2 regions of the Synechococcus sp. PH41509 genome follow, and region 1 is predicted to be linked to the other one. Evidence: predicted binding sites of a transcription regulator. Region 1 holds the regulator's gene; the other holds the start of a gene.
What was found. Region 1 encodes NtcA, which controls nitrogen genes in cyanobacteria. Its sites were predicted from a motif close to GTANCNNNNGNTAC; they were not measured.

Region 2: the regulator NtcA is predicted to act here: its motif matches at 1,698-1,711, upstream of FZZ88_RS04215 (circularly permuted type 2 ATP-grasp protein).

Annotation. Positions count from the first base shown of each region.
Region 1 is NZ_VTLD01000005.1:32,833-36,692, forward strand. It holds gene dcd (dCTP deaminase) at 1-162, opposite strand, end outside; gene FZZ88_RS02390 (cob(I)yrinic acid a,c-diamide adenosyltransferase) at 162-761, opposite strand; gene rph (ribonuclease PH) at 906-1,649, shown strand; gene ntcA (global nitrogen regulator NtcA) at 1,708-2,424, shown strand; gene FZZ88_RS02405 (DUF3084 domain-containing protein) at 2,452-3,603, shown strand; gene FZZ88_RS02410 (pre-16S rRNA-processing nuclease YqgF) at 3,600-3,860, shown strand, end outside.
Region 2 is NZ_VTLD01000008.1:69,588-73,447, forward strand. It holds gene FZZ88_RS04210 (alpha-E domain-containing protein) at 1-116, opposite strand, end outside; gene FZZ88_RS04215 (circularly permuted type 2 ATP-grasp protein) at 110-1,585, opposite strand; gene FZZ88_RS04220 (sodium:solute symporter family protein) at 1,902-3,332, shown strand; gene FZZ88_RS12120 (hypothetical protein) at 3,350-3,478, shown strand; gene FZZ88_RS04225 (aspartate carbamoyltransferase) at 3,640-3,860, shown strand, end outside.

The DNA.
Region 1 (3,860 bases):
CTGAGGAGACAGGCGTAGGTCGTAGCCGTAGGAGGAGCAACCAAAGCTCAGCACCGGACGCAGCTTCTGCTCCGGATCCAGATGACGGACGAGGCCGCTCTGGAATGGCTCGATCATTCCCTGCCCAGCCTGTTCAGTGATCCAGCGATCGCACTTGAGCATCAGAAACCTCGGCGCAACTCCGTGACTTGATCTGCCATCTCCACCACGCCGGAGGGGATCGCAGGTCCTGTGATGATCACATCCATCGAGGCCGGCCGCTGCTCGAGAGCTTCAATCACGTCCGCTTCATCGAGATAACCGAAGGCCACAGCAAGGCCGATTTCATCCAGGACCAACTGGTCGAGATCTCCCTGAATCAAATGCTGACGACAGATGGACCAAACGGCAGCAACCGCCTCGGCACCGCCGGGGTGATTCGGCGAGGAGAGGCAGAGAGGCACCTCAGGCCGCAGCCAGACCAGTCCTCCACAAAGTTGGACGCGACCTGCGGGCCCCTGCTGCACGCCCCCTTTGAGGAACTGACTGATCAGAACACGACTGCCCAGACCAGCGGCACGCATCGCTTGACTCAGAACACTGGCGAAACTGCCGCGATAGGGCGCCGTGTGCACCTGCAGCTGCCCTTCGGGAGCCACCAGATACAGCGGTGGAGGATCTGCAACAGGTGGCAGGGACCTGAATCCGGCCCGCTGCAAAGCCTGCTGATCCCGATCCAGAGAGCTCTGGAACGCTTGGGGGTCGGCAAGGCTTGTGGTCATCACGGCAACATCCGTCCGGGTGATCCCGGCAAGACCTTGAATGTAGCGGCGAGATGACATTCCACAAGTGCATTGACACCACCCATGGTGTTTGGACGGGCGAGAACCAACCGCCTGCGAGGCTTGAAGAACTGCACACCACCGATGAGCCAACCCGCTGGAAGCCGCACCGATGGCCGTCGCCCTGAGCAGTTACGACCGTTCTCGGTGACCTGGAATCCCATGGGTTTTGCTTTGAGCTCCCTTGTGGTTCACACCGGCCGAACCGCTGTTCTGTGCAGCGTCTGCCTGGAGGACAACGTTCCCCGCTGGCGGAAGGGAGAAGGGTTGGGGTGGGTCAGCGCCGAATACCGGCTGCTGCCGGGATCCACGCCGCAGCGGCAATCACGGGAGCTCATGAAATTGTCGGGCCGCACGCAGGAGATTCAACGGTTGATCGGCCGAAGCCTTCGCGCTGTGATCGACATGAAGCGTCTTGGAGAGCGCACCTTGCTGATCGACTGCGATGTGATCCAGGCCGACGCCGGAACACGGACAGCATCCATCACCGGAGCTTGGCTCGGCCTTGAGCAAGCCTGCCTTTCACTCGTGGATGAGGGGATTCTGGAGCAATCGCCACTGGTCGACCAGTTGGCGGCCGTGTCCGTCGGCCTGGTGAATGGCCAGGCCTTGCTGGATCTGGACTACAGCGAAGACAGCAGAGCTGAGGTGGACCTGAATGTTGTGCAGGCTGGCGATGGTCGCCTTTTGGAGATCCAGGGAACTGCAGAGGGGGCGCCCTTCAGCCGCAGCCAGCTCAATGAATTACTGGATCTGGCTGAGCCTGGATTGACTTCGCTGATGCAGGCGCAACGCCAAGCCATGAACGAGCACACCAGAGTTACGTAATAACCGCTACACGGCGGCCACCGTTAGCTCCGTAGCTTCGCCTCACCAGGGGGTTGTCATGACCAGTAGCCGAGGTTTCAGCCGATACACCCCGCAGATGGTGGCCCCAACCCCAAGCACAGAACCGGCCAACCGCTCCCTCTTGGAAATCATCCGGGATCTGGACGGCGCAAGCAGCGAATTGGTGGACCGCAACAAGACCATCTTTTTCCCTGGAGATCCTGCTGAACGGGTCTATCTGATCCGCCGCGGAGCTGTCCGTCTCTCCCGCGTCTACGAGTCAGGAGAAGAGATCACAGTGGCCTTGCTCCGCGAAAACAGCCTCTTCGGGGTACTGTCGTTGCTGACCGGTCAACGATCTGATCGTTTTTACCACGCCGTAGCCTTCACCAGAGTCGAGATGGTGACGGCGCCAGCGACATCCGTGAAGGCGGCGATAGAGGCGGATACCAGCGTTGGCCTGCGCTTGCTGCAGGGCCTGTCCAGTCGGATTCTTCAAACCGAAACGATGATCGAAACGCTGACCCACAGGGACATGTCATCCCGACTGGTGAGCTTTCTGCTTGTGCTGTGCAGGGATTTCGGCGTAGCGGATGAACTGGGAATCACCATCGACCTGCGCCTGTCCCATCAGGCCATCGCCGAAGCGATTGGCTCAACGCGCGTGACAATCACACGTCTGCTGGGAGACTTGCGTCAATCCGGTCTGGTTCAGATTGACCGCAAAAAAATCACCGTTCTGGATCCAATCGCTCTGGCCAAACGATTCAGCTAGTCAACACCTCAACCCACAGGTGCAGCCATGAGTGGCTGGGCACTGATCCTGGTTCTGCTGGTGCTCGGAGGCGTTCTGTCGACCCTTGGTGACCGGCTGGGAAGTCGTGTCGGCAAGGCCCGCCTGAGTCTGTTCAAGATGCGGCCGCGACGGACCGCCGTTCTGATCACGGTGCTGACCGGCAGCCTGATCAGCGCACTGTCGCTCGGCCTGCTGCTGCTGGTGAGCCGCCAACTGCGAGTGGGCCTGTTTGAACTGGATGCTCTGCAAGACCGGCTCCAGGACAGTCGACGGCAACTCGATGCAGCCGAACGAGAAAGGGAAGAGACCCGAAAAGAAACCAACCGGATCGCCGCTGAGCTCAAGCAGTCGCAGCAACGGGCTGACATCCTGCGCCGCGAACTGGCTCCTCTGCAGAACGAACGCGCCCAACTCGAGGCAGAACGTGAGCGTCTGAGCCAGGACATCGCCTCCCGCGATGCAGATATCCAGCGCACGGAGGCCGAATTGAACAGCGTGCGGAGCCGCATCCGAGCTGGCGAGCAGGAACTCAAGGAACTCGAATTCAACCTGGTCGCCCTGAGGCGTGGATCAGTGGTGATCAGTAGCGGACAGACCTTGGCGAGAGCAACGGTTCGTCTCGATGCTCCGGATCAAGCAAAACAGGTTGTCGACCGGCTGCTTCAAGAGGCCAATATCAACGCCTACGGCAAGGTGAGGCCTGGGGAAGCACCCGAACGACAGTTGATCCGCGTTCCTCGAAGTGACGTGGAACGTCTGCAGAACATCATCCGCAAGCCTGACACTTGGGTGATCTCGCTGCGCTCCGCCACCAATGTGCTGCGTGGTGAAACGGCGGTGTACGCCTTCCCCGAAGTGCGTCCCAACCGCCCGGTGGTGCAAAGCGGTGACGTGCTGGCGACCACCACACTGCAAACGGATGAACGCACACCGGAGGGCATTCGAACGAGACTGAACCTTCTCTTGGCCTCGGCCTACGCCGAGGTGCAACGGCGAGGATCCCTTACGGAAGGACTGCAGTTCGATGGATCCGCACTCTCCCAACTGGCCCAGACATTGCTGGAGGGACCCAACCAAAGCATGGTCTTGAAGGTGATTGCCGCAGGGATCAGCGACAGCGCCGATCCTGTGGTGGTCACGGTTGAGGCATCCCCATGAAGCGAGTGGCCGTGCTCGACCCAGGCCGTTGCAAATGTGGCCTTGTGCTGGCCGATCTTCAGCGTGGTCTTGTCAGCGAGGGCCATGTTCTGAGCCCAGAGGCCGTGGAACCCTGGCTCGAGCAGTGGAATCAAGACCAACCTCTCGATCGCATCCTGATTGGCGACGGAACAGGAAGCCAAGCGTGGATCAAGCGGCTGGAACGCCTCGGCAGCCTCAGCGTGATTCCGGAGCAGGGAACCACCCTTCGGGCAAGA
Region 2 (3,860 bases), on a different contig from region 1:
CCTGGAGGACAGTCCAGCGCCATCGCTTCACTCACTTCCAGAAAACGTGAGACGTTTTCGGCGCGTTCCAGATAGCGGTTGATCCAGTAGAGCGAATCGGCAACGCGACTCAACACGGCACAGCCTCCTTTGGCTGCGTTGCTGCGATCCGTTGTTCTTCGACGATCCATGTGTCCTTGCAGCCGCCCCCCTGGGACGAATTCACCACCAGTGAGCCCCGCTTGAGGGCCACCCGCGTCAGCCCACCAGGGCTCACCCAGTCGCTCGAGCCGCGCAGCACATAGGGGCGTAGATCGACGTGGCAGGGGTAGAGCTCACCGTCACTGAGGGAAGGCACGGTGGAGAGCTGCAGCGTGGGCTGCGCGATGAAGTTGCGGGGATTCGCACGGATCTTTGAGTCGAAGTCAGCCAGCTCCGAGCGGCTGGCCTGGGGGCCGATCAGCATTCCGTAGCCCCCTGCTTCCGCCACCGATTTCACCACCAGTTGTTCAAGGTGTTCGAGCACGTAGCGGCGGTCTTCTGGCCGGGCACAGAGATAGGTGGGAACGTTCTCGATGATCGGCTCTTCATCGAGGTAGTAGCGGATCATCGCTGGCACGTGGGCGTAGATCAGCTTGTCGTCGGCGACGCCTGTGCCGGGGGCATTGGCGATGGCGACCCGTCCTTGCCGAAGCACGTCGATCAGGCCCGGCACCCCCAGCATTGAGTCGTGTCGGAAGACGGTGGGATCAAGAAAATCGTCGTCGATGCGGCGGTAGATCACATCCACGGGCTTGAGGCCGTTGGTGCTGCGCATCCACACCCGGCCGTTGTCGCACACCAGATCGCGCCCTTCCACTAGAGGAATGCCCATCTGCTGGGCTAGATAGCTGTGCTCGAAATAGGCGCTGTTGTACACACCGGGGGTCAGGATCGCCACGCGTGGGGCGTCACTCCAGGTCGCCAGGTCTTGAAGGGTGCGCAGCAGATGGGAGGGATAGTCGTCGATGGGTTGAACGGCACGGCCTTCGAATAGGCCAGGGAACAACCGTTTCATCACCCGACGGTTTTCAAGGAAATAGGCCACACCCGACGGACAGCGCAGGTTGTCCTCCAGCACACGCCAGGTGCCGTTGCCGTCCCGGATCAGGTCGAGCCCAGAGATGTGGCACCAGCGGTTGAGGGGCAGGCTGATGCCCTGCATCTGAGGGCGCCAGCCGGATGAACTTTCAACGTCTTCTCGCGGGATCACACCGTCGTTAAGGATCTTTTGGGGGCCATAGATGTCGGCGAGGAAGCAGTCGATGGCTTCTAGGCGTTGCAGCAGTCCGCGCTCCAGGGTGATCCAGTCGCTGCGTCCGATCAGCCGGGGCAAGGGATCGAAAGGAAGAATCCGTTCACTGCCTTTGAGGCCGGAATCGTTCAGGCGGAAGGTGGCGCCGAGGCGACGCAGTAGATGGCTGGCGGAGGCATGGCTGCGGTTCAGTTCGGGCAACCCCATCTGCCCCAGCGATGCGAGCAGCGTGGCTAGATCTTCGCGCGGCCTCGCCGTTTCACTGCAGAAATATTCGTCGAATCCGACCGTGGGTTTGTAGTCGGTGAACATCCTGGTCGCGTAAGCAATATCTATCCAATGCGTCGCCCCACTTCCCTTCGGGTGGTGGTTGCTACACATTCCGCAATTTCAGGCGATAAGGCGCTGATCGCTTGATGTTTGGGTATCCGAAGGCACCTGAATCGAGGGCGAAATGCCAGGCGGGGAAGACTCTTTTGCTTATCTGTTTCTGGAGTTCAAAGGGTCTTCGCTTTGGATGAATTGCTCTGGGCCCGACTGATCTTTGCCCTCGGTGCAGCCGTAACCGCGGCGACTGTGGTGATGATTCTGCGCGGACACCTTTATTGGAACCGCAGGGGGTCGACGGATGTCCGCTGACTCGGTTCCCTTCCTCCAGCCAGGGATTGCTTGGGCGCTGGTGGTGTTGTTCTCCGTTCTCTGGGTTGCCCTCGGGATTGCCTGGGGTCGGCGTGGTCAAGGCAATGCCGATGACTACATGCTGGCGGGGCGCAACATTGGGCTGGCCCTAAGCACCGCCACGTTGATGGCCTCATGGGTCACTGGCAACACCACGTTGCTTGCTCCTGAATTCGGTTACAAGACCGGGCTTTGGGGCATGTTCAGCTATGCCCTGGCAGGGCTTGGACTGATCTTGTTTGCCCCCCTGGCTTCGCGGATCAAGCAGTTGATGCCCAACGGACGCACCAGCGGCGATTTCATTCGGTTGCGTTACGGGCGCCTGGCGTGGTGGGTGTTCATGGTGATCACCGCTATTTACACCCTGGGTTTTCTGATGACCCAGGCGATGGGTGCCGGACTGCTGCTGCAGGCCCTTTCAGGCTTCGATTACCACGTGGGGATGGTTGTGGTCATTGGTGTCGCCACGCTTTACACCCTGTTCGGGGGGATGCGGGCCGTGATCGGCACCGATTTCATCCAGTCGCTCTTGATCATGGTGTTGTTGGCGGTGGTGGCGGTGCTCGCTTTCCGGCAATTCCCGATGCCCGAGGTGCATGCCTCGTTGCTTGCCCGGCATCCCGATCGGCTCGATCTGCTATTGCCTGCTGGTTTGTTGATCGCGTGGAATTCCGCCCTCTTCTCGATGGGCGAGGTGTTTCACAACAACATCTGGTGGTCTCGGGTCTTCGCTAGCCGTCGCTCGGTGGTGATGACCTCCTTTGTGTTGGGGGGGGTCGCCTGGATGAGCGTGCCGATGGTGACGGGCTCCATCGGGCTGGTGGCATTGGCGCGTGAGTTGCCTCTCGAGCAGGTGAACATGGTGTTCCCCGTGATGGCAGCTGATCTGCTCGGCGCCGGCGGCGCTGCTCTGGTGTTTGTGGTGGTGTTCGCCTCGCTGACCTCCACCCTGGATTCGCTGCTGGCGTCCACTGCCGATCTTCTGGCGGAGGATGTGTACTTCCGGTTATTGCGGCCCCAGGCCAGTGACGTGCAGCTCAAGCAGGCTGCGCGGCTGATGGTGGTGGGGTTGGCGGTCGTCACGCTGGCGCTGTCCTGGCCGCGGCTTGATTCTTTGGCGTCGGTGCTGTTCTTCACCGGGGCGTTGGTGGCCTCCACGGTCTGGCCAGTGGCGTGCGGCCTGTACTGGCGCACGGCCAACCGCACGGCTGCCATTGCGGCCATGATCGCTGGCAGCGTTGTTGGCCTGCTCGCCTATGTGCTGATTGCGCCCTACTGCGCCGCTGTGTTTTCGGCGGCCGTGTCAGCAGTCGTGATGCTGATCGGCAGTCGCACGTGGCCGGAACGGTTTGACTTCACTTTGTTGCAGGAGGAGGGATGATCCAAAATCTTTTTTTGATGGCCAGCCTCGTTGGACTCTCCGGCTTTCAGTTTCTGCTGGTGGCCAGTCAGCTTGCCTTGGTGCTGTCTGTGTTCGTGTTGCTACTGATTTGGTGGGTTGAGTGGCGGAACGATCGTGTGTGGTGATGGCTGCAAGTATTAGTAACGACCTGAACATTTTTTCCGGATCTTTGCTTAAGAAGCTCTTTCTTCGTGGACGAAGGGGTGTTGTTGTTGTTACCGGTAAAAGATGTAGTTCTTGGCTTTAGCACTCGGTTTGGCAAACAGAGTGTTGATCCGATCTTGCTATGGCACAGGCCAATTCAGCAGTCGTGGAAGCGTCGTCGGTACAGATTCGGTTTCAGCCGATGGGTCCCGATGTCTATGGCCAGAACCAACCTCAGGAGCTGCTGGCCGCGATTGCCGAGGACGGCGAGCCGTTGCTGGATCTAGTGAATCAGCATGTGGTGTCGATCCAACCGTTTCGACCTGAGGCCTTGTTGCAGGTGTTTCGGCTGGCGGCGAAATT